2 regions of the Janthinobacterium goodfellowi genome follow, and region 1 is predicted to be linked to the other one. Evidence: riboswitches for the same ligand, from Rfam matches in the RefSeq annotation. Region 1 holds a riboswitch; the other holds the start of a gene.

The links. A riboswitch is a leader RNA that binds a small molecule or an ion and turns the genes downstream of it on or off. The one in region 1 is predicted to bind thiamine pyrophosphate.
Region 2: it holds a riboswitch for thiamine pyrophosphate, as region 1 does, so the genes downstream of both, thiC (phosphomethylpyrimidine synthase ThiC) here and ACQ4WQ_RS04390 (TonB-dependent siderophore receptor) in region 1, are expected to answer to the same signal.

Annotation. Positions count from the first base shown of each region.
Region 1 covers NZ_JBNYXN010000001.1:962,387-974,447, forward strand. Annotated here, with positions in the region: gene ACQ4WQ_RS04350 (S46 family peptidase) at 1-1,417, shown strand, start outside; gene ACQ4WQ_RS04355 (hypothetical protein) at 1,655-2,653, opposite strand; gene ACQ4WQ_RS04360 (hypothetical protein) at 3,056-3,589, shown strand; gene ACQ4WQ_RS04365 (hypothetical protein) at 3,617-4,108, opposite strand; gene ACQ4WQ_RS04370 (TetR/AcrR family transcriptional regulator) at 4,150-4,797, opposite strand; gene ACQ4WQ_RS04375 (DUF2867 domain-containing protein) at 4,865-5,383, shown strand; gene pnuC (nicotinamide riboside transporter PnuC) at 5,471-6,082, shown strand; gene ACQ4WQ_RS04385 (AAA family ATPase) at 6,082-6,630, shown strand; gene ACQ4WQ_RS04390 (TonB-dependent siderophore receptor) at 6,627-8,774, opposite strand; TPP riboswitch at 8,860-8,957, opposite strand; gene ACQ4WQ_RS04395 (iron-containing alcohol dehydrogenase) at 9,024-10,181, opposite strand; gene ACQ4WQ_RS04400 (ferritin family protein) at 10,324-10,629, shown strand; gene ACQ4WQ_RS04405 (Imm26 family immunity protein) at 10,723-11,202, shown strand; gene ACQ4WQ_RS04410 (sensor histidine kinase family protein) at 11,446-12,061, opposite strand, start outside.
Region 2 covers NZ_JBNYXN010000008.1:111,376-123,436, reverse strand. Annotated here, with positions in the region: gene ACQ4WQ_RS25490 (BPSS1780 family membrane protein) at 1-123, shown strand, start outside; gene ACQ4WQ_RS25485 (UvrD-helicase domain-containing protein) at 269-2,578, opposite strand; gene ACQ4WQ_RS25480 (hypothetical protein) at 2,687-2,962, shown strand; gene ACQ4WQ_RS25475 (hypothetical protein) at 2,959-3,813, opposite strand; gene ACQ4WQ_RS25470 (S-(hydroxymethyl)glutathione dehydrogenase/class III alcohol dehydrogenase) at 3,998-5,104, opposite strand; gene ACQ4WQ_RS25465 (ANTAR domain-containing response regulator) at 5,195-5,827, opposite strand; gene thiE (thiamine phosphate synthase) at 5,906-6,529, opposite strand; gene thiD (bifunctional hydroxymethylpyrimidine kinase/phosphomethylpyrimidine kinase) at 6,539-7,303, opposite strand; gene ACQ4WQ_RS25450 (thiazole synthase) at 7,303-8,097, opposite strand; gene thiS (sulfur carrier protein ThiS) at 8,123-8,326, opposite strand; gene thiC (phosphomethylpyrimidine synthase ThiC) at 8,347-10,260, opposite strand; TPP riboswitch at 10,340-10,455, opposite strand; gene ACQ4WQ_RS25435 (hypothetical protein) at 10,564-10,821, opposite strand; gene ACQ4WQ_RS25430 (response regulator) at 10,860-11,666, opposite strand; gene ACQ4WQ_RS25425 (hybrid sensor histidine kinase/response regulator) at 11,695-12,061, opposite strand, start outside.

The sequences.
Region 1 (12,061 bases):
GGATTTCCTCGTGGTCTCGGCCGAAGGCTTGAAGGCCGGCGACGGCATCTTGCTGGCGGGCTACCCCGGCCGCACCAGCCGCTACAAGCTGCCGGCGGAAATCCGCTTCGCGCGCGATACGGCCTTCCCCCTGAAAGTGTCGGAACTGCAGGCCGACCTGGCCGTGATGGCCGCCGCCACGCAGGGCGACGCCGCTTCCGCCGTGCGCTACGCGAGCGTGGTGAAAAGCATCAACAACGTGCTGAAGAAAACCCAGGGCTTGCTCGACGGTTTCGCCCGCAAGGACATCGCCGCCATCAAGGACGTGCAGGATGCCGAGTTCCGCGCCTGGTACGCCAAGCAGCCGAACGTGTCGGCCACCCTGCTGGCTGAACTGGACGCGGCGATCTCCAGCGACATGGCCCTGAGCGAAGAAGAGTTCGCCTGGAGCGTGGCCACCAACAGCGATTTGCTCAAGAGCGCGCGCACCATCTATCGCCTGTCGCTGGAGCGCCAGAAAGCGGACGCCGAGCGTGAATCGGGCTTCCAGCAGCGCGACCTGGCCTTCATCAAGGCCCGTCTGGCCCGCCTGGAACAGTCGTATGTCAACAAGGTCGACCAGGCGCGTTTCGAGGCCGGTCTGAAGCGCTACGCCCAGCTGGCGGCGAAGAGCCATCCGCAAGGCCTGGACGCGCTGCTGCCGGCGCCAGGCGCCGTGGCGGCCCTGTACCAGCAGACGCAGCTGGCTGACACGGCCAAGCGCCTGGCCTGGCTGGAAAAGGACCAGGCTGCCGTTGCCCAGTCCGACGATGCCTTCATGCAGCTGGCCGTCAAGCTGCAGCCGGTGGAGCTGGCGCTGGAAGAGCGCCGCAAGGAAATCGACGGCAACCTGGAGCGCGTGATTCCGCAATACATGCAAGCCGTGATCGCGTGGAAGAAATCGCAAGGCAAGCCGGTCTATCCTGACGCCAACTCGACCCTGCGCGTCACCTACGGCACGGTCTCGCCATACTCGCCGCGCGACGGCATCACCAAGGGGCCGTTCACGACCGTGGAAGGCATCGTCGAGAAAGTCACGGGCAAGGCCCCGTTCGAAGCGCCGCAAGCGCTGCTCGACGCCGTCAAGCAAAAACGCTACGGCCAGTTCCGCGACCCGGCCTTGGGCACGGTGCCCGTCAACTTCCTCACCAGCGCGGACACCACGGGCGGCAATTCCGGCTCGGCCGTGATGAACAAGCGTGGCGAACTGATCGGCCTGAACTTCGATTCCACATATGAATCGATCACCAAGGACTGGTACTTCGACACGGCCATCACGCGCGCCATCCACCTCGACATCCGCTACATGCTGTGGGTGATGCAGGAAGTGGACCATGCGGATAACTTGCTGCAGGAAATGACCATCAAGTATCCGAAGGCAGTCAAAGCGGCAAAGTAATAGGTATTCTTGTATCCGGTACAGGAAGATGGCGGCTTCGCTCGCATGCCAGGCACCCGTCGCCCGGCCCTCGCTCTGGAAGCGTCGTAGTGCGAAATACTTCCTGCGGCTAATGGGTTTGGATACCTGCAAAAACGCCCGATGCAATTTTTGCATCGGGCGTTTTTATTGCAAGCCTGCGCGCAGCCAATTCTGTTTCACCAGAAACCTAGCGTGCCTGTGTCGTGGAGAGTGAACTCAGGGCTCAGGACAGGATTTCGTCGGGTTGGAAATGCTGCAGCGCCATTGCCATTTGACGAGCGCATCCTGACTTAACTTGACTGTAAATGCGACGGCGGGTGAATTCAGGGAAATTGTCAGCACATTTGCGGCAAAAGCGCGCACGCCCGGGGGACCCCAGCCTATCTTTGGACGCACGGAAACGCCGGGGCCAAATTCCAGGATAATATTGCTGTTGCTTATTAAATATCCATAATTGTCACGGATAAAATTTCCGAGAGGGAAAGACGTCCCATCCAGTTGCGATATGATATCTCCTGGAGCGATCAGGCTGTTCAAGCCGGTAACCCAATTCTGTGCCGGATTGAAGAGCAGTTTGTCCTTCATATTGTCAATGGTATTGGATGCAATATTAATGACCTCCTGATCGATAATATTTTCCGCCTTGTTGATGAATAATGAGCCAAGCACGGGCAAGATCCAGGAAAGATTGGAGTCACAATCTGTCGAGGTGGTGACATCGGCGCTCATTTTTGATTTTCCTGGCACCAAGACACCGTTCACAGCGCCATATTGTCCAGAAATATCGATATTATTGATGTTCGTGGTATTCACGCATTTGTAGCTAATAACACCCAGTCTGGTTCCCGAGTAGACATTGCGCGCTGAGTAGCTGATGCCACTGATATTGATAAAGGCGACCCCGGACGGATCTGGCTGTATCACTGCGCGCAAATTTCCGGTCAGAGAACCGCTTTCAAATTGAATTCCTTTCTCAGCAACTTTTCTGGAAATCAAGGTATTCAATTGCTGCTGCAATGAGGTGTGGACATTCAGCATGTCCTGCGTCACGCCGGTCAAGCGAGTATTGCCGCCATAACGCGGTTCACGGTAGGTAATGGAGCCCCCACCCATGCTGGCGGTGACAACGTTATCTTCACGGATGAAATCCGGTATCCAGTCGGCATGGGCGGCACCGCTACCAAGCAGCGCAGCAAGGAAGACGAACTTACGCATAGAACTCCTTAGAAATTAAATTTTCTACAATTTGAGAAGCCATTTGAACGTATTTTGACAAAATTAATGTCATGGTAATGTTGCCCTAAGGAGATTGATTAATCAATTGATATTTAAATGCGTTTGGCCATATTTTGAGCGCGTGACATTCGAACATCAGCTGGCAGGCCAGACTAAGAAATGTTTGGTTTCCGTATAACGGACCTGGTTCTGGTCCTTCGGGTTCCCCCGGGCGGGTGCGGTTTTTTGCTGCGACGCTGGCGGCGAAGGGCCGTATTGACTCGCCGGTTTGTTGTCTCCGCATCGTCCGCACCGTACACGCGGCCGTCCCGGGCTGTCTCGGACGCGCCACGTATAATTCCGCTCACTATCCACCGTTATCCATTTTCGACCGGACGCTCCATGCCCCTGACTCCTGATTCGCCGCCTGATTGGCAAACATTTGAAACGGCCTACGACGTCGAAGCAACCTTGTTCAGGCTGACCAACGCGTCGCTGGCCGTGCTGGGCGCGTCCGCTTTCAAGGATCAGGCATTTTCAGCCTTTGCCTTCAACGCCGTATCGTTTCCCTCCCTTTCGCTGAGCTTTGACACCGATCCCGACAATCGGGAGCGCGATGCCTACCCTCCGGACTGGTCGAACGAGTGCATGGAAGCCGACGTGCCGGAAATCGGCCAGCTGTGGGAGGAGGGCTACGCCAGGATCGAAGGCGCGCTAAGCGAGCTGATCGATGCCGCCGATGAGGAACTGCTCTGCGCCATCGAGGCAGGCTATCTGCACAGCCTGAGGAAAACCATGGTGCGGCTGGAAACGCGCCATGCTTTCGGGCAGATCAGGACGTGCGCGCGTTTCTGGACCGTGGTCACGCAAGTCGATGCCGATACGGAGGAAGAGGAGCGGTTGCTCGACCAGGTGCGCCAGGGCCTTCCGGCGTGACCGTCCGCTGTCCTTGCCGTCCGCCGGCTATGTCAGGACTTGCCAGCGCCTGACTTCCTCGTCCGTCAGCATCGGTCCCCAGCCGCCACGCAGCGCCGCATTGTGCTGCACATAGTGTTCAAGCGGCGGTGCCGTCACGCCATGCCGGGCACAGATAGCCAGGACGGCTTCCAGCTGCCGCCGGCTTGCCGGAAGATCGTCGCCATGCCAGGTACAGGCGCTCGTTTCCAGCACATGCTGTACAAGCTCCTCCAGTTCGCCAAGCAGGTGTCCGGGCAGCGCCATGCGGATGTCGTCCGGCCAGGGATCTCCCATGCCCGTGACAGCCAGGGATGCAAAGCCGCGCTCCCACGCAGCAAAATCCCCAGGCGCGAGCTGCGCCACTTTCCACACATGGCCGGCGAACGCGGATAGCGCCGGATGGTCAATATCAAAGCGCCGGCAAAAGCGTTGCAGGCACGTGAGCGCAAGGCATTGCCTGGCGATCACGGAGAGCTTGTCCAGCGATGTGTTGTGCATGACTCATTCGTTCCTGAAGGTGGCGCCTGCCGAAAACCAGTTCAATGTTGCCGTATTGCGATTGTCCCGCCTGGCAAGGCAGCCTGCATCAGCGCCTCCACCGGCAACTGAAAAAAGCGCGGCACCATGGCCGGCGACAGCTCGTCGCCACTCTCCGTCATGGCCAGCCGGCCGCTCAGCAGCAGCATCACGTAGCCATGGCCCAGCGACCAGCCGGCGCTGGCGGCGGCCTTGTCCCAGCGCGGGTCGAGGCCCGCTTCGCGCACGGCCGCGCCTGCCGTCTGCAGCACATATTGAAAGCACGCTTGCGCCGCTTCCTGCAGGGCGGGGAACTGGCGCACGTCCTGGTGCTCGAACATCAGCCGGTAGTGGGCTGGCGCGGCCAGGGCGAATTCGATGTATTGCTGGCCCAGCAATTGAAAGCGCTGTTCGGCGGGCAAGCTGCTCGGCGGCGGTAGCTGCGTTTCCCATTTCTGTATCAGGCTGGCGAAGCCGGCCGCCGCTACCTCGGCCAGCAAGGCTTCCTTGCTGGGAAAGTGGCGGTACACGGCGGCGACCGAGACGCCCACCGTGCGCGCCAGTTCGCGCAGCGACAGGGCGGCGTCGTGCTGCTGCGCCAGTTGCGCGATGACGGTGGCGACCAGGGTGTCGCGCAGATTGCCATGATGGTAGGTGCTCGTTGTTGTCATTCGATGTTATCACTGTTCACATTGTCGTGTATGATGGGCATGTTATCACTGAAAACATGGAGAGCACATGCATGAGATGAACATTGCCGTCCGTACCGTGGAGTTGCCGCCAAGCGCCAGCATCGCCCCGCTGTATCCCGGCAGCAACCTGGCCGACGCGTACGCCGTCGATTTGCCCACCGCGCAGGCGCGCCAGATGGACATGCAGAGCCTGGCGCGCCAGTTGCTGGGCAAGCAGCCGGGCTGGGCGCGCAAGCTGATGGTGCTGCGCGACGCCATCGTGGCGCGTTTCGGCATCCGGACGGCAAAACAGATGGAAGCGCGGCCTGGCAAGCGCATCGGCATTTTCCGCATCTATGCCGTCAGCGACGACGAGATCATCCTGGGCGAGGATGACAGCCACCTGGACTTTCGCCTGTCGGTGCTGCGCAACCGCGACGCGGGCCGGCATGGCTGCGTGACCGTCTCCAGCGTCGTGCATTGCCATAACCGGGTGGGGCGTGCCTACATCCTGCTGATCCGGCCGTTTCACAAGCTGATCGTGCGGCATTCACTGGCGCGCGCGGCCAGGGCAGGCTTCGCCTGAGGCGGGGAGGGCGTCTGACGGCAAGGGCAATCTTGCTTATTCATGGCCGGTATTGCATACTGCACCACCAGCCTCATCACGATTCCCATGAACGATACGCTTCTCCTGCTGGGTTTTGCCACCACGCCGCTTGAACTGATTTCCTTTGTCCTGGCACTGACAACCGTTGCGCTGAACATCCGCCAGAATCACTGGGCGTGGCTGTTCGCCATCATTTCCTCTGCCGCCTACGGTTTCGTGTTTTTCGAGTCGCGCCTGTATGGCGACATGGCCTTGCAACTGCTGTTCATCAGCGTCTCGTTCTGGGGCTGGTATCAGTGGCTGCATCCGGCCAGCGGCGGCAAGACCTTGCCCGTCACGCGCCTCGATGGACGCGGCTGGCTGGCCTGCGCCGCGGGCTGGCTGGCCGGTTTCCTGCTCATCGCCTGGCTGCTGACGACGACGGACACGGACGTACCCCATGCGGATGGTTTCCTCACGGCAGGCAGCCTGGTGGGGCAATTCCTGTTGTCGCGCAAGAAGCTGGAAAACTGGATCGCCTGGATCATCGTCGACGTGCTGTATGTGTGGCTGTATGTGCACAAGGGCCTGACCCTGACGGCCGTGCTGTACGCCTTCTTCGTCGTGATGGCCGTCATCGGCTTGCTGGCGTGGAAAAAGTCGGCGCCCGCCGCGCCCGATGCGATGGTCCTCAAGTGATGGCGCCTTGCGTGCGCGTGGCCATCCTGGGCGCGGAATCGTCGGGCAAGTCGACCCTGGCGGCCGCCCTGGCCGAGCGCTACGGCACCGTCTGGGTGCCTGAGTATTTACGTGAATTCGTCGCCACGCAGGGCAGGGTGCCCGTGGCGGAAGACCAGTATGGGATTGCGCGTACGCAAGTTGAACGCGAAGACGCGGCCGCCGCGCAGGCCCGCAACTATCTGTTCTGCGATACGACGCCGCTGATGACGGCGGTCTACAGCCGTCATTATTTTCACGGCGCCGATGCGCAACTGGCGGCGCTGGCCGATGCCGCGCACTACGATCTGACCCTGGTCACGGCGCCCGACAGCCCCTGGGTGGCCGACGGCTTGCAGCGCGAATCGGAAGCCGTGCGCCAGCTGATCTACCGCTACCTGCTCGACGAGCTCGACGCGCGCGGCATCGCCTACCACGTGCTGCACGACAGCCTGGAAGCGCGCCTGGAACAGGCGGCGCCCTTGCTGCAGCAGGCGCTTGCTGCAGCGCCTGCCATTTCCCTCAATTAAAAATCGAACTGCGCGGAAACTTTGAACGTGCGGCTGGCGCCCGGGTACAGATAGCCGTCCGATTCCGGCGTCACGTCGCGCCAGTAGAACTTGTCGGCCACGTTGTTGACGGCGGCGCGCAGCACGGCGCGCGTGCCGGCGATGCGCGTGGCCCAGGCGGCGCCCAGGTTGAACACGTGGTACGACGGCACGAAGGTCGTGTTGTTGTACTCAAACGCTTTCTTGCCCGCAAATTCCCAGCTGCCGTTCACGCTCAAGCCCACCACCTGTTGCACCGCATAGTCCGCATGCATGGCCGCCTTGAAGGCGGGCACGTTGGGCACGCGCTTGCCGTCGAGGTCCGCATTGCCCGTGCCCGACTGCTGGCTGTTCAGGGCCGTCACGGAAGCGCCCAGGCTCAGGTTGGACGATGCCTTGCCCTGGGCCGACAATTCCAGGCCCCGGTGCTGGGCCTGGCCTTCGCGCACGAAGTAGCCGGCCGTGTTCTGGAATTCCAGGCCCTTGCGGATCTGGAACAGGCTGGCCGCCAGCATGAAGTCCGGCGTCACATCCATCTTGGCGCCGAGTTCGATCTGCTTCGAGCGGCTCGGCGACAGTTCTTCATTGGCATTCATCGCCTTGCGGTCGGCCGTGCCGCCATGTTCCATGCCCTGCGAATATGCTGCATACACGGACACATTGTCGAGCGGGGTGTAGACGAGCGATACATTCGGCAGCAGGAAGTCGTGCTTGGCGCGGATTTCCGTGTCGGCCTTGAGCACGTACTGGTAGCCGTCGACATTGATATGGCGCAAGCCGCCATGCAGTTTCCAGTTCGGCGCCAGGCTGACGATATCCTGCACGAAGACGGAGTTTTCCGTATCCTTGCGCACCAGGCGCACGGGGCCCGTGACGCCGGGCGACGTGCCGACGATCTGCGGCTGATAGATGTTGCTCACGCCCACCCAATCGTACACGTACAGGCCGGCGCGGTCCTTGCGGCGGAAGGTCGAGACGCCGGCCGTGAAGTCATGGCGCAGGGAACCGGTGGCGAATTTGCCCTGGATCATGGCTTGCGCGCTCAGCGGTTTTTTCGTCTCGCCCAGGCTGCGGTAGTCATACACGTCGTAGTCGCCATTGCCGCAGAAGCCGGGGTACAGGTCCTGTCCGCTACAGCCATACGGGAAGGCCGTGTAATCGTCGCGCTTGAATGAGTGCTGGTTGGCCGACAGGGTGGCATGCCAGTCGTCATTGAACGCGTACTGGAAGCGCAGGCCGAGATTGCTGGTGACGGTTTCCACGGGGCGCGTCCAGGGCTGCAGGTTGAGCATGGCGTCGGCGCTGATACCGGTTGGCAAGGTTTTATTGTTCAGCAACTGGAAGCCGGGCGCCGTGGCCTGCGCCTTGTCCTGGTAGTCAGCATCGAGCTGCAGCAGCGCTTGCGGCGAGATTTGCCAGTCGAAGGCGCCGGAAATGAATTTGCGGTTGCCGTCCGCACCCTTGATGTAGGAGCGCAGGCGCTCGGCCGCCACGTTGACGCGGTAGCCGAAGCGCGTGTCTTCCAGGCGTCCGCCCAGGTCGACGGCGCCGTACAGGGTGCCCCGTTCGCGCGTTTCCACGGTCACCGTGCGCAGCGGTGCGGCGGTCGGGCGCTTGACGATGAAGTCGATCACGCCGCCCGGCGCGGCCACGCCTGCCTGCAAACCGGCCAGGCCTTTCAGCACTTCGATGCGTTCCTTGTTTTCCAGCGGAATTTGCGTGTCGCCAGGAATGGCTACGCCATCCTTGCGGTAGCTGGAATTGTTGTCGAGCTTGAAGCCGCGGATCGTAAACTGTTCCGCATAGCCGACGGCGTTGTAGGCATCGTTGATGCTGGCGTCGAGCTTGACGGCATCGCTGAGATTGCGAATTTGCAAGTCCTGCATGTCCTTTTGCGAAATGACGGTAACGGACGCGGGCGTCTGCAGCAGCGGCGCGTCGGAAAAGCCGCCCACGGAGGCGCGCTTGGCGGCCGGCGCCTTGCTGGCCGTGACGACGACTTCGGCCATGCTTTGCGCCTGCGGGTCGGCCGCTTCGGTGGTGTCATTCGCGGCGAAGGCAGGCGCGGCAAACGCGTGCAGGATGGCCAGTGTCAGGACGGAAATAGATAAATTCGGTGTGGACATAGATTGCTCGTGGTTCAAGCCGTCTCTGGAAAGAGCACGGCAGGCTGCTTGTTCGGCTGGCGCCAACGCAGGAGCTATCAAAGGAGGGAGGTACTTTGCGCTTTCCTTCGCTGGCATTATCCAGATCAGGTACGAAGGGTATCTCTCACCCGGATGACTGCTCCAGGACCCCTAGCGAAATGACAGCTTAGCATGAAGCACGGCCAGCTGTCCCACTGGCCGACCGTTTTACAACACTGTGGTGCGAATCTACAAACTCAGTTCCAGCACCTTGCGGCTGACGGCGGGCGTGATGTCGCGCTGTTCGCCCAGCGCCGTCATGCCGTGCGCTTCCAGGGCGGCCACGACGGCGTCCACGCTGGCATGGTTCAGGCCGTAATCGGCCAGGCGCGTCTTGACGCCCATGTGGCGGAAGAAAAATTCCGTGCGCGCGATGGCCGCCTCGATGCGGCCATCCTCGTCGCCGCCATCGAGGCCCCACACGCGGGCGGCGTATTGCAACAGCTTGGCGCGCTTGGCCTGCTTGCGCACGCGCAGCATGCTGGGCAGGATGATGGCCAGCGTCTGCGCATGATCGAGCTCATACAGGGCCGTCAATTCGTGGCCGATGGCGTGCGTGGACCAGTCCTGCGGTACCCCCACGCCGATCAGGCCGTTCAAGGCCAGGGTGGCGCTCCACATCACGTTGGCGCGCACGTCGTAGTCGTCCGGGTGCGACAGGGCTTTCGGGCCTTCCTCGATCAGGGTCAATAAAATGCCTTCGGCGAAGCGGTCCTGCACGGACGCGTTCATGGGGTAGGTCAGATACTGTTCCATCACATGCGCAAACGCATCGACGACGCCATTGCCCACCTGGCGCAGCGGCAAGGTGAACGTCTTCGACGGGTCCAGCACGGAGAATTTCGGATACACCTTGCGGCTCATGAACGAGCGCTTTTCCTGCGTGGCCTTGCGCGTGATCACGGCCGAGCCATTCATTTCGGAACCCGTGGCCGGTAAAGTGAGCACCGTGCCGAAGGGCAGGGCGGCCTCGACGATCTTGCCGCCCTTCGCCAGGATGTCCCACGCTACGCCCTCGTGCAGGGCGGCGGCGGCGATGAACTTGGTGCCATCGACCACGGAGCCGCCGCCGACGGCCAGCAGGAAATCGATGCGCTCGCTTTTCACCATGGCCACGGCCTGCATCAGGGTTTCATAGCTGGGATTGGGTTCGATGCCGGCAAATTCCAGCACCGTGTGGCCGGCCAGCGCCGCCCTGACTTCATCGTAGACGCCGTTCTGCTTGATGCTGCCGCCGCCGTAGGTCATCAGGACCCGCGCCTGGGGCGGGATCAGGCCGGCGATGGCGGCGATCTGGCCCTGGCCGAAGAGGATTTGCGTCGGATTGTAAAAATCGAAATTGAACATGGGGCTCCCGCTGCCGAGGTGTAGGCTGTTGCTGAGGCATGATTATGGCCGAACGGGTGAAATCGTGTCGTGGACGCTTGAGCTTTTCGCCCGCGCGGTGGAGAATGCAGCCGATGTCACCACCACGCGAAAAGGAATGCGCATGACCACCGTCCCACTGGAAGAATCCGGCTTGCCGGCCACCGCGCTCGACATGCACCGCGCCATCGGCGCCACCATCGCCGCGCTGCAGGCGCTGGACTTGAACAGCCAGCGTTTCGAGGCGTGCACGGATCCCGAACTGCGCCGCGTGCTCGCGCATGCGGGCGACACGAGCCGCAAGGAAGCGGCCATGCTGCTCGAATGGATGCGCCGCCGCGACGCGCGCCTGGACGCGGCCATGAAGGAGGCGCTGTTCAAGGCGGGGCCGATTGTTGCCCAATATCACTATGACGAGAAAATATTGTAACTATTGGTTTGTTGTTGTGGCGTACCATGCGCCACATGGCCTTTGCTTCGCGTAGACTGTGCCCCGAACACGATTTTGGGGGAGTTTGCAGAAATGAAATCATTACCATACCGAGAAGGCAGCTGGTTTGCCGTGCCTTTGCCGGGCGGCGGTTATGCCGTCGGCGTGGTGGCGCGCACGGCGCCTGCCGGGCGCATCATGCTGGCGTATATGTTCGGACCACGACGCGATGTCTTGCCGAAGCTCGATGAGCTCGAAGGCTTGCGGCCGGAACAGGCCGTGCGCCGCCTGCGCACGGGCGACATGGCCCTGCTCAACGAGCGCTGGCCCCTGTTGGGCGACAGCCGCCACTGGAACCGCGACGAGTGGCCCATGCCGGCGTTTATCCGCCGCAATGAATCCTTGCAGCGCGCCTGGCGCGCCAGCTATGCGGACGCCGATCCGGCCAAGCTGGACCGCGAGGAATCGATCCCCTTCGACACGCCGGGCATGGAAAGCGATTCCCTGTACGGCTATGGCGCGACGGAATTGTTGATGAGTAAATTGCTGGTGCAGGAGCAGGCGTCGGCTTGATGGCTGTCGGGCGGCGTAGGCGTTGGATTACGCACGGCGATGCCGTGCTAATCCAACCTACATAAATTACACCGCCGGCAAACTGATCTGAAACACCAGTAGGTGCCGGAGCCTGCATCGGGCGGCGTAGGTCGGATTAGCGAGGCCTTGCCTCGCGTAATCCGACCACATTGTTGGCCAAGGCCGCTGGTGGTGTCGGCTTACGCGCTTTGCGCTAAGCCGACCTACACCGACCAACGCCGCTTATACCGCCGGCAAACTGATCTGAAACGCCAGGCCGCCGCCTTCGCGGTTGCGCACTTGCAATTCGGCGCCGTGGCGCAGCAGCACGCGGTCGACGATGGCCAGGCCCAACCCGGCGCCATTGGCTTGCCCGCGCGCCGTGTCGAGGCGGGTGAACGGTTTCATCAGCTGCTCGATCTTTTCCGCCGGCACGCCCGTGCCGTGGTCCTGCACTTCGATGATGACCTTTTTCGCCCCGTGGCTGGTACGCACGTGGCAGGCGATGTCGATTTCCGTCACGTCGCTGCCTGGCGTCTTGCCATAGCGGCGCGCATTCTCGATCAGGTTGTTCAGCACGCGGCGCAAGTCGGTGGGGTTGCCCAGCGCATGCGCGCCCTCGGCGATGGTGGCGTTGATCTTCACGTCCGGCAGGCGCATCGCTTCGCGCGTCATGTCGTTGAGCAAGCCGCTCAGGTCGACATCGGTAAAGCTCGACGCTTCCGTCGGCTTGGCGTAGTCGAGGAATTGGCCGATGATGGCGTCCATCTGCCCGATATCGGACTGGATGCCTTCGCGCGCCTCGTCCGACAGGTTGGCCATTTCCACTTCCAGCTGCATGCGCGCCAGCGGCGTGCGC
Region 2 (12,061 bases), on a different contig from region 1:
ATGCCCCTGTCGATGATACTCACCATCATCATGCATTGCTCGTTCTACGCCGCCTACCGCCAGATCTTCGGCGTGCCCGCCGATGAGAGCAAGACGGTGTCGCTGGATAAGACCGGCGAGTGATCGCCGGTCAGATGTAAAAAGGGGCAGCCTGCGCAGGCTGCCCTTTTTTTATATATCGAATGCCTTGCAAGGCCAACAATGATGTCGGATTAGCGGCGGCACGCCGCGTAATCCGACGCCATCGTCAGCCATCCCGCGTCCTACATCACCGTCCCAGACGTTCCAGCTTGGCGATCCCCAGGTCCAGCACCTTCATGCCGTGCTGTCCGAAATTGATCTGCGCGCGCGCATTGCCGCCGCCGCCTTCGATATTGACGATCACGCCTTCGCCGAACTTGGCGTGCGCCACCGATTCACCGATGCGCCAGCCGCCGCCCGTGGCTTTTTGCGCGATCTTTTGCGCAATCGCATTGTCCGAACCCAGGCTGGCCACTCTTGGCGCCTCGTCCCAGGCCGACTTGCGGTTGCCGAACCAGTTGGCCTGCACCTTCGGCGACAGCCATTTCAAGGACTCTTCCGGCAACTCGTCGAAGAAGCGCGACTTCATGTTGTAGCGCGTCTGGCCGTGCAGCATGCGCGTCTGCGAAAAGCTCATGTAGAGCCGCTTGCGCGCGCGCGTGATGGCCACGTACATCAGCCGGCGTTCTTCTTCCACGCCGTTGTCTTCCTTCGAGCTGCTTTCGTGCGGGAACAGACCCTCTTCCAGGCCCGTGATGAACACGTTGTCGAATTCCAGGCCCTTGGCCGAGTGCACGGTCATCATCTGCAGCGCATCCTGACCCGCCTGCGCCTGGTTGTCGCCCGCTTCCAGCGACGCGTGCGAGAGGAAGGCGGAGAGCGGCGACATCACGGCCGGCAGCGGCGCGTCGGCGTCGAGTATCTCGATGCCGTCCTGGTTGACGACGGGCGCGCCCGACTGCGCCTGGGCGGCTGGCCCCAGGTGGGCCGGTGCGGCCTGGCCGAAACCTTCCTCGGAAACGAACTGGCTGGCCGCGCTGACCATCTGCTCCAGATTCTCGATGCGGTCGGCGCCTTCTTTTTCATTCTGATAATGCTGGAGCAAGGTACTCGCTTCCAGCACCACTCTGACCATTTCCGGCAGGGACAATTGCTGCGTTTCGAAACGCACGCCCTCGATCAGCTTGACGAAGCCGGCCAGCACGCTGCCCGCCTTGCCCGCCACATACGGCACGGCTGCGTACAGCGAAATGCCGTACTGCTCGGACGCGCCCTGCAATTGCTCGATCGAGCGCATGCCGATACCGCGCGTGGGGAAGTTGACCACGCGCAAGAAAGCGGAGTCATTGTGCGGATTGTCCATCAATTGCAAATAGGCAATCGCGTGCTTGACCTCGGCGCGCTGGAAATAGCGCTGGCCGCCATACACGTGATACGGAATCGCGGCCGAGAACAGCGCGTGTTCGATCACGCGCGACTGCGCATTCGAGCGGTACAGAATGGCGATTTCGCTGCGCGAGGCGCCATCGGCGATCAGGCTTTTCGCTTCTTCGATGATCCACTGCGCTTCCTGCAGGTCGGAACTGGCTTCATACACGCGCACCTGCTCGCCATGGCCCGCGTCCGTGCGCAAATTCTTGCCCAGGCGCTTGCTATTGTTCGCGATCAGCACGTTGGCGCTGTCGAGGATGTGGCCGTGCGAGCGGTAGTTCTGCTCGAGCTTGATCAAGTTCTTCACCTGGAATTCGTGCTCGAAGGCGCTCATGTTGCCGACATTCGCACCGCGGAACGCATAGATGCTCTGGTCATCGTCGCCGACGGCAAACAGGGCCCCGCCATCGCGGCTGCCATGGCCGGCCAGCAATTTTAACCAGTTGTATTGCAGGTTATTCGTATCCTGGAACTCGTCCACGAGGATGTGGCGGAAACGGGCCTGGTAGTGTTCACGCAGGGGCTGGTTACGGCTCAGCAATTCATACGTGCGCAACAGCAATTCCGCGAAATCGACGACGCCTTCGCGCTGGCACTGGTCGTCGTACAGCTGGTACAGCTCGACCATCTTGCGCTCGTGCGCGTCATACGCTTCCACGTCCGTGGCGCGCAAACCCTGGTCCTTGGCATTGTTAATGAAATACATCACCGTCTTCGGCGGGAATTTCTCATCATCGATGTTGTTCGCCTTCAACAAGCGCTTGATCACGGAGAGCTGATCCTGCGAATCGAGGATCTGGAACGTTTGCGGCAAGGCCGCGTCGCGGTAGTGCGTGCGCAGCAAGCGGTTGCACAGGCCGTGGAAGGTGCCGATCCACATGCCGCGCGTATTGATCGGCAGCATGGCCGACAGGCGCGTGAGCATTTCCTTGGCGGCTTTATTGGTAAACGTCACGGCCAGGATGCCGGGCGGCGATACCTGCTGGGTCTGGATCAGCCACGCGATGCGGGTGGTCAGCACGCGGGTCTTGCCCGAACCGGCGCCGGCCAGGATCAGCGCATGCTGGGCCGGCAGGGTGACGGCAGCCAATTGTTCGGGATTGAGGTTGTGAAGAAGATTTTGCATGCCGTGATTATACCGGCATGGCTAAAAATACTGTGCATTTGTCCAGCGGTCGCGCCATTTTACCCGCGCGCGCTACAATCGGCATCCGACACAACGGCCTGTATCCCCATGACACCACCCACCCACCTCGACGGCGCCCGCGTACTGGCCTGGGCCTGGTCCGACTTGCCCTTCGGCCACGTCGCCGCTGAAGACGGCACCACCCCCATCGCCATCCACGGCCTGGCCGTGTGCCAGTATGCAGGCGAAGCGCGCGTCTACCGTTTCAGCTGCGACGCGCGCTGGGAAACCGTGCAGGATGAGGTGTATGCGAGCGCAGACGAGGCCAGGCAGCAGCTGCCGGCGCATTACCGCGCCGTGGCCGCCGCCTGGAACCAAATCTAGCGCACCGGCTTTGCCTTGCCCTCGCTGAGCGCCTGGGCGATCACCTGACGCGTGGTCTTGTCGGCCGCCTTGCTGGCCTTTTCCTGCTGGCGTCCCAGCGCTTCCATCTGCTTGCCCAGGGTTTCCATCGGCTTGCCGCGCTGATCCATCTGGCGCGACAGCGCATCCACCTTGTCCGCCTCGCGCTCTTGCGCGGCGGCAATGCGGTCGTTGACCTCTTCCATGGCGTCCTGCGCGTCTTCCATCTGCTGCTGCAGGCGTTCCACCTCGCGCCCGGCCGCGCGGCGCGCCGTCTCCGTGGTGGCCTGCGCCTGGCGGCGTGCCGCCTCGCCCATCTTGCGGCCCAGTTCCTGCTGCTGGCGGCCCAGCGCCTGCAGTTGCGCCACATCGCGCGCGCCGACGTTCGCCTGCGCCGCGCCATGGGCGCCCATCTTGCTGCCCAGTTCGCCCATCGCCTTGCCATGTTCGCTCATCTGCTTGCCCAGGCCGCTCATCTGAAAGCCCAGATCTTGCGACGGTTTCCAGGCGTCGCGCACGCGGGCCAGCAGCGCGGCATCCTGCGTCACATAACCCTTGCCCTGGTCGCGGAACCACAGGAACTGCCCCTTGAGCGAACGCTGCAGCTGCTTGATCTGCTGGCCGTCGACATCGGTGCCGGCCATGGTCACGCTGTCCTCGCTGCTGTCGACGAGCGCATAGCCGTCGCCGCTGCCCATGGAAATATTGATCTGCTTGCTCGGCGCGGCCGGTGCGGCTGGCGGTGCGGGCGGCTGCGGCGGCTGCACGGCCAGCGCGCTGCCGCCAAGCACAATACCGGCCAGGCTGAGGATCAAACGGTAGGAAGTGGACATGGCTGCCTCGTTGCAAAAGTAGTGGAGCATCAACTGTAGCGGCGGATGGCGCACGGCTCCAGCGCGGTGCGACAGGCTGCAAAAAGGCTGGCCTGGATGGCAGACACGGACGATGGATGGAATGCCGCACAAAAAAAAACGGAGGCCGAAGCCTCCGCAAAACGCCGTGGTACGGCGTAAATTATTAGTACAGCACGACGGAGCGGATCGATTCGCCGCTCTTCATCAGGTCGAAGCCCTGGTTGATGTCGTCGAGCTTCAAGCGGTGCGTGATCAGATCATCGATATTGAGCTTGCCTTCCATATACCAGTCGACGATCTTCGGCACGTCCGTGCGACCGCGTGCACCGCCGAAAGCGGAGCCTTTCCACACGCGCCCCGTCACCAGCTGGAATGGACGGGTGGAAATTTCCTGGCCGGCCGCCGCCACGCCGATGATGATGGACTGGCCCCAGCCCTTGTGGCAGCACTCGAGCGACTGGCGCATGGTGGTGGTGTTGCCGATGCATTCAAAACTGTAGTCGGCGCCGCCGTCCGTCAGCTGCACGATGGTGTCGACCACGTTGTCCACTTCGTTGGCATTGACGAAATGCGTCATGCCGAACTTGCGCGCGATGGCCTGGCGCGCCGGGTTGATGTCGACGCCAATGATTTTATCCGCGCCGACCATCTTCGCCGCCTGGATCACGTTCAGGCCGATGCCGCCCAGGCCGAACACGACGACATTCGCGCCCGCCTCGACCTTGGCCGTAAACAGCACGGCGCCCACGCCGGTGGTGACGCCGCAGCCGATGTAGCAGACCTTGTCGAAGGGCGCGTCTTCGCGGATCTTCGCCAACGCGATTTCCGGCACGACGATGTAGTTCGAGAAGGTGGAGGTGCCCATGTAGTGAAAGATGGGCTTGCCGTCGATGGAAAAGCGCGAGGTGGCGTCCGGCATCAGGCCGCGGCCCTGGGTCGAGCGGATCGACTGGCACAGGTTCGTTTTTTGCGACAGACAGAATTTGCACTGGCGGCATTCCGGCGTGTACAGCGGAATGACGTGGTCATCCTTCTTCAGGCTTTTCACGCCCGGGCCCACGTCGACGACGATGCCGGCGCCTTCATGGCCGAGGATGGACGGGAAGATGCCTTCCGGATCGGCGCCCGACAGGGTGTAGTAATCGGTGTGGCAAATTCCCGTGGCCTTGATTTCGACCAGTACCTCGCCCTCGCGCGGGCCGGCCAGGTCGACTTCTTCGATGGTCAGCGGGGCGCCCGCCTTCCAGGCAATCGCTGCTTTGGTTTTCATGTGTGTCCTGTCTATGGTTGAACCAGGCGCGCCAGCGCGCCGTATCGCCACATCATAGCAAGGCAGGCATGCGGGCGCGAGAGGATACGCTTACTTGGTCTTTGCCCGGTTCAAAAATGCGCCGTGCAAGCCGTTCAGGGTTTCCTCGGCCAGCAGCAGCTGGCTGGCGATTTCATTGATCTTGCGGCGGCTGGAACGGGCGTGGTCGCGCAGCACTTCGAAGGCCGTGTTGCGGTCCGTCTGGAATTTTCCCATCAAGAGGCCCACGGCCAGGCTCGTTTCGCGGCCGGCGGCCAGGGCCGCGTTCAGGTTCAGCTCGGTGCGCCGCAGCTGGCGGATCTCATCGGCGCGCGCCAGGCCCGCTTCAAACGCGGGCATCAAACGGCCTTCGTCGACGGGTTTGACGACATAGCCGACGGCGCCGTAGGCGGCCGCCTGCTTGCCCGATTCGCTGTCGCCGCTGCCGGACAGGAACATGAACGGCACGGCCGTCTCGCCATGCAGGCGCTTGGCCAGTTCCAGGCCGGACATGCCCGGCATGTGGATGTCGAGCAAGGCCAGGTCCGGCTCGCGCTGGGCGATCAACTGCAGCGCCACTTCGGCCGAATGGGCCAGGGCCGTCTCGTAGCCGGCATGGCGCAGGACTTCGCCGAGGAATTCCAACAGGAGCTGGTCATCGTCAACGATCAGGATAAGGCGTTTCGCGGCGGCTGGCTGACTCATGGGTGGGGGACCTCGGTAATGAATGATGTTCTTATTATATGCCGATTATTGCCCCAAACCAGCCCCGTATGTCCATGCTCATGCCGCGAACAATTGATTGAATTGCTGCACCGCAATATTCACATCGTCCGCCTCGTATGCATTGTTAAAGACGCTGCTGATGGCCGCCACCATGTCGGCGCCGCGCGCCACGAGCGGCGCCGCGTTCTCCGGCGTCATGCCGCCGATCACCACGCACGGCAAGGCGATCTCGCGCTTGGCCTGCAGCACGATATCGAGGGGCGTCGTCACCGGATACTTTTTCACCAGCGACGGATAAAAGCCGCCGAAGGCCACATAGCTGGCGCCGCCGGCCTCGGCCGTCCTTGCCAGGGCCATGTCGCCATAGCAGGAAGCGCCGACGACCTTGTCCTTGCCCAGGCGCGCGCGCACCTGCGCCACGGACGCGTCCAGGCCGCCCACGTGCACGCCATCGGCGTCGAGCTCTTCGCACAGTTCGATAAAATCGTTGATGATGAAGGGCACGCCATACTTGCGGGCCAGGGCCAGCAAGGCGCCCGCCTGCTCGCGCCGCTGCGGCGCCTCGGCGCTCTTGTGGCGGTATTGCAGCAGGGCCACGCCTTCGTGCAAGGCTTGCTCGCTTACGTCGAGCAGGCGGTCGGTGTCGTCCCAGTTCGGGGTAACCAGATACAGTCCACGCATGATATTTCCTTATTGAATGAATCGTTGCGGCATGAGTTGACCTGGCGCAATCGCATACGCGCCGGCCAGCGCCGCATGGCAATAGGCTTGCGCGCCATCGAGCGCATCTTGCATCGGCACGCCTTGCGCCAGGCGCGCCGCGATGGCCGAGGCCAGGGTGCAGCCGCTGCCGTGAAACTCTCCGGGCAGGCGCGGCCAGCGCCACTCGCGCTCCCCGCCCTTTGCGTCAAACCAGCGGTTGATGACGCTGTCACCGTCGCCATGGCCGCCCGTCACCAGCACGTGGCCACAGCCTTGCGCGCGCAAGGCTGCTTCGCCGCCGAGGGCCAGCGCTTCCAGCCCGTTCGGTACGATCACGGTAGTCACCGGCAACAAGGGCGCCAGCGCCAGCACGGCATCGTCCCGGCTGAGCACGTCGCCATGGCCGCTGGCCAGCACGGGATCGAGCACCACGGGCAAGTCCGGCCGGCTTTGGCGCAATTGCGCGATCAGCTGCGCGATGACGGCCGCATTCGCGGCGCTGCCGGGAATGCCGATCTTCACGGCATCGATGGCGATCTTGTCGATCAGCGCCAGCGCCTGCCGGCGCAGCCATTCCGGCGCCACCGCCTGCACGCCGAACACCCTGTCGTTGTCCTGCACCGTCAGCGCCGTCACGACGGGCAAGGCATGCGCGCCCTGCGCCGCAATTGCGACAATATCGGCGGCGATGCCGGCGCCGCCCGACGGATCGACGCCGGCAAACACCAGCACCGTCGGCAACGTTGGCCCCATCACGCCAGGCGGCCCGCCATCGGCGACGATGGGGAAGCGGCAAATTTGCGGGGCATGCGTCCCGCCAAAAACGCTTCGCGCCCGGCCCGCACGGCCAGCTTCATGGCATGCGCCATGCGCACGGGGTCGCGCGCGCCGGCAATGGCCGTGTTCATCAACACGCCATCGCAACCGAGTTCCATGGCGATGGCCGCATCCGACGCCGTGCCCACGCCAGCATCGACGAGCACGGGGACTTTCGCCTGGTCGATGATCAAGGACAAGTTCCACGGATTCAGGATGCCCATGCCCGAGCCGATCAGCGATGCCAGTGGCATGACGGCCACGCAACCGATATCTTCCAGAATCTTCGCCTGGATGGGATCGTCGCTGCAGTAGACCATCACATCAAAACCATCCTTGACCAGCGCTTCGGCCGCGATCAGGGTTTCCGGCATGTGCGGGAACAGGGTCTTTTCGTCGCCCAGTACTTCCAGCTTCACCAGATTGCGCCCGCCCAAGAGTTCGCGCGCCAGCTGCAGGGTGTAGACGGCGTCTTTCGCGTTGTAGCAGCCGGCCGTGTTCGGGAGAATCGTGTACTGGTCCGGCGGCACGAAGTCGAGCAGGCTGGGCGCGTTCGGGTCCTGCCCGATATTCACGCGGCGGATGGCCACCGTGATGATCTGCGCTTCCGCCGCGTCCGTCGCTTCGCGCGTCTGCGGCAAATCCTTGTACTTGCCGCTGCCCACCAGCAGGCGCGATCGATACTGTTTGCCTGCGATGGTCAGCAGGTCGTTGTTTGTTGCCGTATTCATGTTTTGTTCCTTGTCTTTTCTCAACTTAGCCGCCGCCGATGGCGCGGACGATTTCAACCTGGTCCTGCGTCTGCAAGACCTGTCCTGGCCACGCCTTGCGCGGCACGACGTTGCGGTTGACGGCCAGCGCCAGCGCCTGGTTTTCCAGCGACAGCGCGGCGATCAATTGATCGAGGGTTTGCCCGGGCGGCACCTGGTGCGGCGCGCCGTTGAGCGTGATGGATATCAATGCAGGCATCACGCTCTCCTTCAGACCTTGCGGTACAGCTCGGCGCCGTTCTTGATGAACTCGATGGCCTTGATTTCCATGCCCTGCTGGAGCGCCTTGTCTTCCGCGATGCCCATGCCGGCCGCGTATTCGCGCACTTCCTGCGTGATCTTCATCGAACAGAAATGGGGACCGCACATGGAGCAGAAATGCGCCACCTTGGCCGAATCCTTGGGCAAGGTTTCATCGTGAAATTCGCGCGCCTTGTCCGGGTCCAGGCCGATGTTGAACTGGTCGTCCCAGCGGAATTCGAAGCGGGCTTTCGACAGCGCGTTGTCGCGGATCTGTGCGCCCGGATGGCCTTTCGCCAGGTCGGCCGCATGCGCCGCAATCTTGTAGGTAATGATGCCGTCCTTGACGTCCGCCTTGTTGGGCAAGCCCAGGTGTTCCTTCGGCGTCACGTAGCACAGCATGGCCGTGCCGTACCAGCCGATCATGGCCGCGCCGATGCCCGAGGTGATGTGGTCGTAACCGGGCGCGATGTCGGTCGTCAGCGGCCCCAGGGTGTAGAACGGCGCTTCGCCGCACTGCTCCAGCTGCAAGTCCATGTTTTCCTTGATCAGCTGCATCGGCACGTGGCCCGGGCCTTCGATCATCACTTGCACATCGTGTTTCCAGGCAACCTGCGTCAACTCGCCCAGGGTCTTCAGTTCGCCCAGCTGCGCTTCGTCGTTGGCGTCGTAGATAGAGCCGGGGCGCAAACCGTCGCCCAGCGAGAACGACACGTCGTAGGCCTTCATGATTTCGCAGATTTCCTCGAAATGCGTGTACAGGAACGATTCCTGGTGGTGCGCCAGGCACCATTTCGCCATGATGGAACCGCCGCGCGAGACAATGCCCGTCAGCCGCTTGGCCGTCATCGGCACGTAGCGCAGCAGCACGCCCGCGTGGATGGTGAAGTAGTCGACGCCCTGCTCGGCCTGCTCGATCAGGGTGTCGCGGAAGATTTCCCACGTCAGATCTTCGGCCTTGCCATTGACCTTTTCCAGCGCCTGGTAAATCGGTACGGTGCCGATGGGCACGGGGCTGTTGCGCACGATCCATTCGCGCGTTTCGTGGATGTGCTTGCCGGTGGACAAGTCCATCACGTTATCGCCGCCCCAGCGGATGGCCCAGGTCATCTTTTCCACTTCCTCGCCGATCGACGAGGTGACGGCGGAATTGCCGATGTTCGCGTTGATTTTCACGAGGAAATTGCGGCCGATGATCATCGGCTCGACTTCCGGGTGGTTGATGTTGGCGGGAATGATGGCGCGGCCGCGGGCGATTTCCTCGCGCACGAATTCCGGCGTGATGTCAGCCGGGATGCTGGCGCCGAACGACTGACCCGGATGCTGGCGGCCCATCAGCTCGGCCAGGCGCTCGCCCATGGGACCGGAAGCCTTGAGCTCGCGCAAATACTCCTGGCGGCGCATGTTTTCGCGGATGGCGACGAATTCCATTTCCGGCGTGATGATGCCTTGGCGCGCGTAATGCATTTGCGTCACGTTCTTGCCGGCGATGGCGCGGCGCGGCTTGCGGTGCAGATTGAAACGCAGCTCGGCCAGTTTCGGGTCGGCCAGGCGGGCGATGCCGTAGTCGGAGGTGGGGCCGGACAATTCTTCCGTATCGGCCCGCTCCATGATCCACGGCAGGCGCGGCGTATCGAGGCCCGAGCGGATGTCGATCTGCACATCCGGGTCCGTGTAGGGACCGGAGGTGTCGTAGACGTAGATCGGCGGATTCTTTTCGCCGCCGAACGACGCTTCCGTGTCGGACTGGCTGATCTCGCGCATGGGTACGCGGATGTCGGGACGGCTGCCCTGCACGTAGATCTTGCGCGAATTGGGCAGCGGCGCGATGGCGGCTTCGTCGACCGTGGCGGTGGCGGAGAGGAATTTCGGGTTGGCGTTCATTTTGGCTCCTTGGCTAGACTATTTTTAAGCCTGGAGCCAGCTAAGGAGGTTCGGCTGTGCGCACGCGGAAAGGCGGGGTGCGTTCATCCTAAAGCTTCCCTTCGCTGGCATTATCCAGATCAGGTTCGGAGGGTATTTCTCACCCGCGCTTGCACTGTGTTTCCACAGCGAAAGGCAGGACCCCTAGCGTTTGCCGCCTTGCGGCAGCGAGCCAATTATACGCGGTTCGCGCCGCGTGGCCAGATGATTTCTTGCAGGTGTCGTCTTTGCGCATCTGCTGCAATGCAGCAGATGGCGGCACGATTATTTCTTCTTGCCCCAGCGCCAGGCGGTCGGTTCGCCCTTCAGCTGGCAGATGAAAATGAGCACGGCAACGATGGCCACTTCATAGACGATGTAGCCGAGCAGCATGGTTTGCGGCGGGAACAGGAAGGCGCCGCAGGCGAACAGGGCCAGCGCAGCGAGGAACACCAGCCAGCCCTGCCAGGTGATGGGCAAGCCCCAGCCCCAGCCATAGGTCTTGGCGGGGAACCAGTATTGCGGTGGTGATTTGTCAGTCATGATTTTTCCTGGTCAATATCAATAACACCAAGTATAAATCACGCTCCCCGCAAGCGCTCCGTGACATCGAGGCCGATGCCGCGGTAGCCGATGAAGCGGCTGCCATTGTCGAACATCGGTTCGCCGCTGACCTGCAGATACTGCGTGCTGCCGTCGAGGTTGGCGCGGCTGTAGATGAAATCGAGGAACGGTTCGCGCGCGGCAATTTTTGCGTCGAGCAAGGCGCGCTCGGCGGCATTCCAGCGCTGCGGCTCTTCCTCGCTGCCGATGCCCAGCATCTCAGCCACGGGGCCGGAAAAGCGCGTCAGGTTGCCCTGCGCATCCTGTTCCCAGTACCAGTCGGATGACAGTTCCGTGAAGCGCTGGAAGCGCGCTTCGCTTTCGCGCAATTCCGCCGTGCGGTCTTCCACCATCTGTTCCAGCGACTTGTTGTATTCGGCCAGCTTCTGGTACAGCAAGCGCACTTCCAGCATGTTGTGGATGCGCGTCTTGACTTCCACCAGGTCGAAGGGCTTGCTGACGAAATCCTTGGCGCCCGCTTGCAGGGCGCGCAGCTTGTGGCCGGGCTGGGCCGTGATCACCAGCACGGGCAGGTAGCTGCCCGCTTCGAGGTCGCGCAAGCCTTCCATGACTTCGAAGCCATCCATTTCCGGCATCTGCAAGTCGAGCAGAATCAGGTCGTAGCGGTGCTGCTGGTGCAGCGCGCGCACGGCTTGCGGGTCCATGGTGGACGTGATGCGCGTGTAGCCGGCATTGCGCAGCACCTGTTCGAGCAGCATGACGTTGGCCTCCTGGTCATCGACGATGAGGATGCTGGCGTTCAGGATCTCGGTGGCTTGAAGCATGGCGGTATTCCTAAAATTGAGTGCTGAATTAGCGTATTGCGTGAGTGTCGTCGGCCAGGCCGTGCGCGGCTGCATGGTGCAGGGCTACATCGAGCGCATCCATGAATTCGACGACCTTGATCGGCTTGGTGAGATAGCGGAAGAATCCCGCTTGCAAGCCTTTTTCGATGTCGCGCGGCACGGCATTGGCCGACAGGGCCATGACGGGAATGTGGCTGGTGAGGGGATCATCATGCAGGATATGCAGCGCGCCATAGCCGCTGATGCCGGGCAGATTGATATCCATCAAGATCACGTCGGGCTGATAGGTGCGCGCCAGGTCGATGCCCAGGTGCGCATCGATGGCCGTCAGCAGTTTCAAGTCGCTGCGGCGGGCGATCAATTGCTCGACCAGC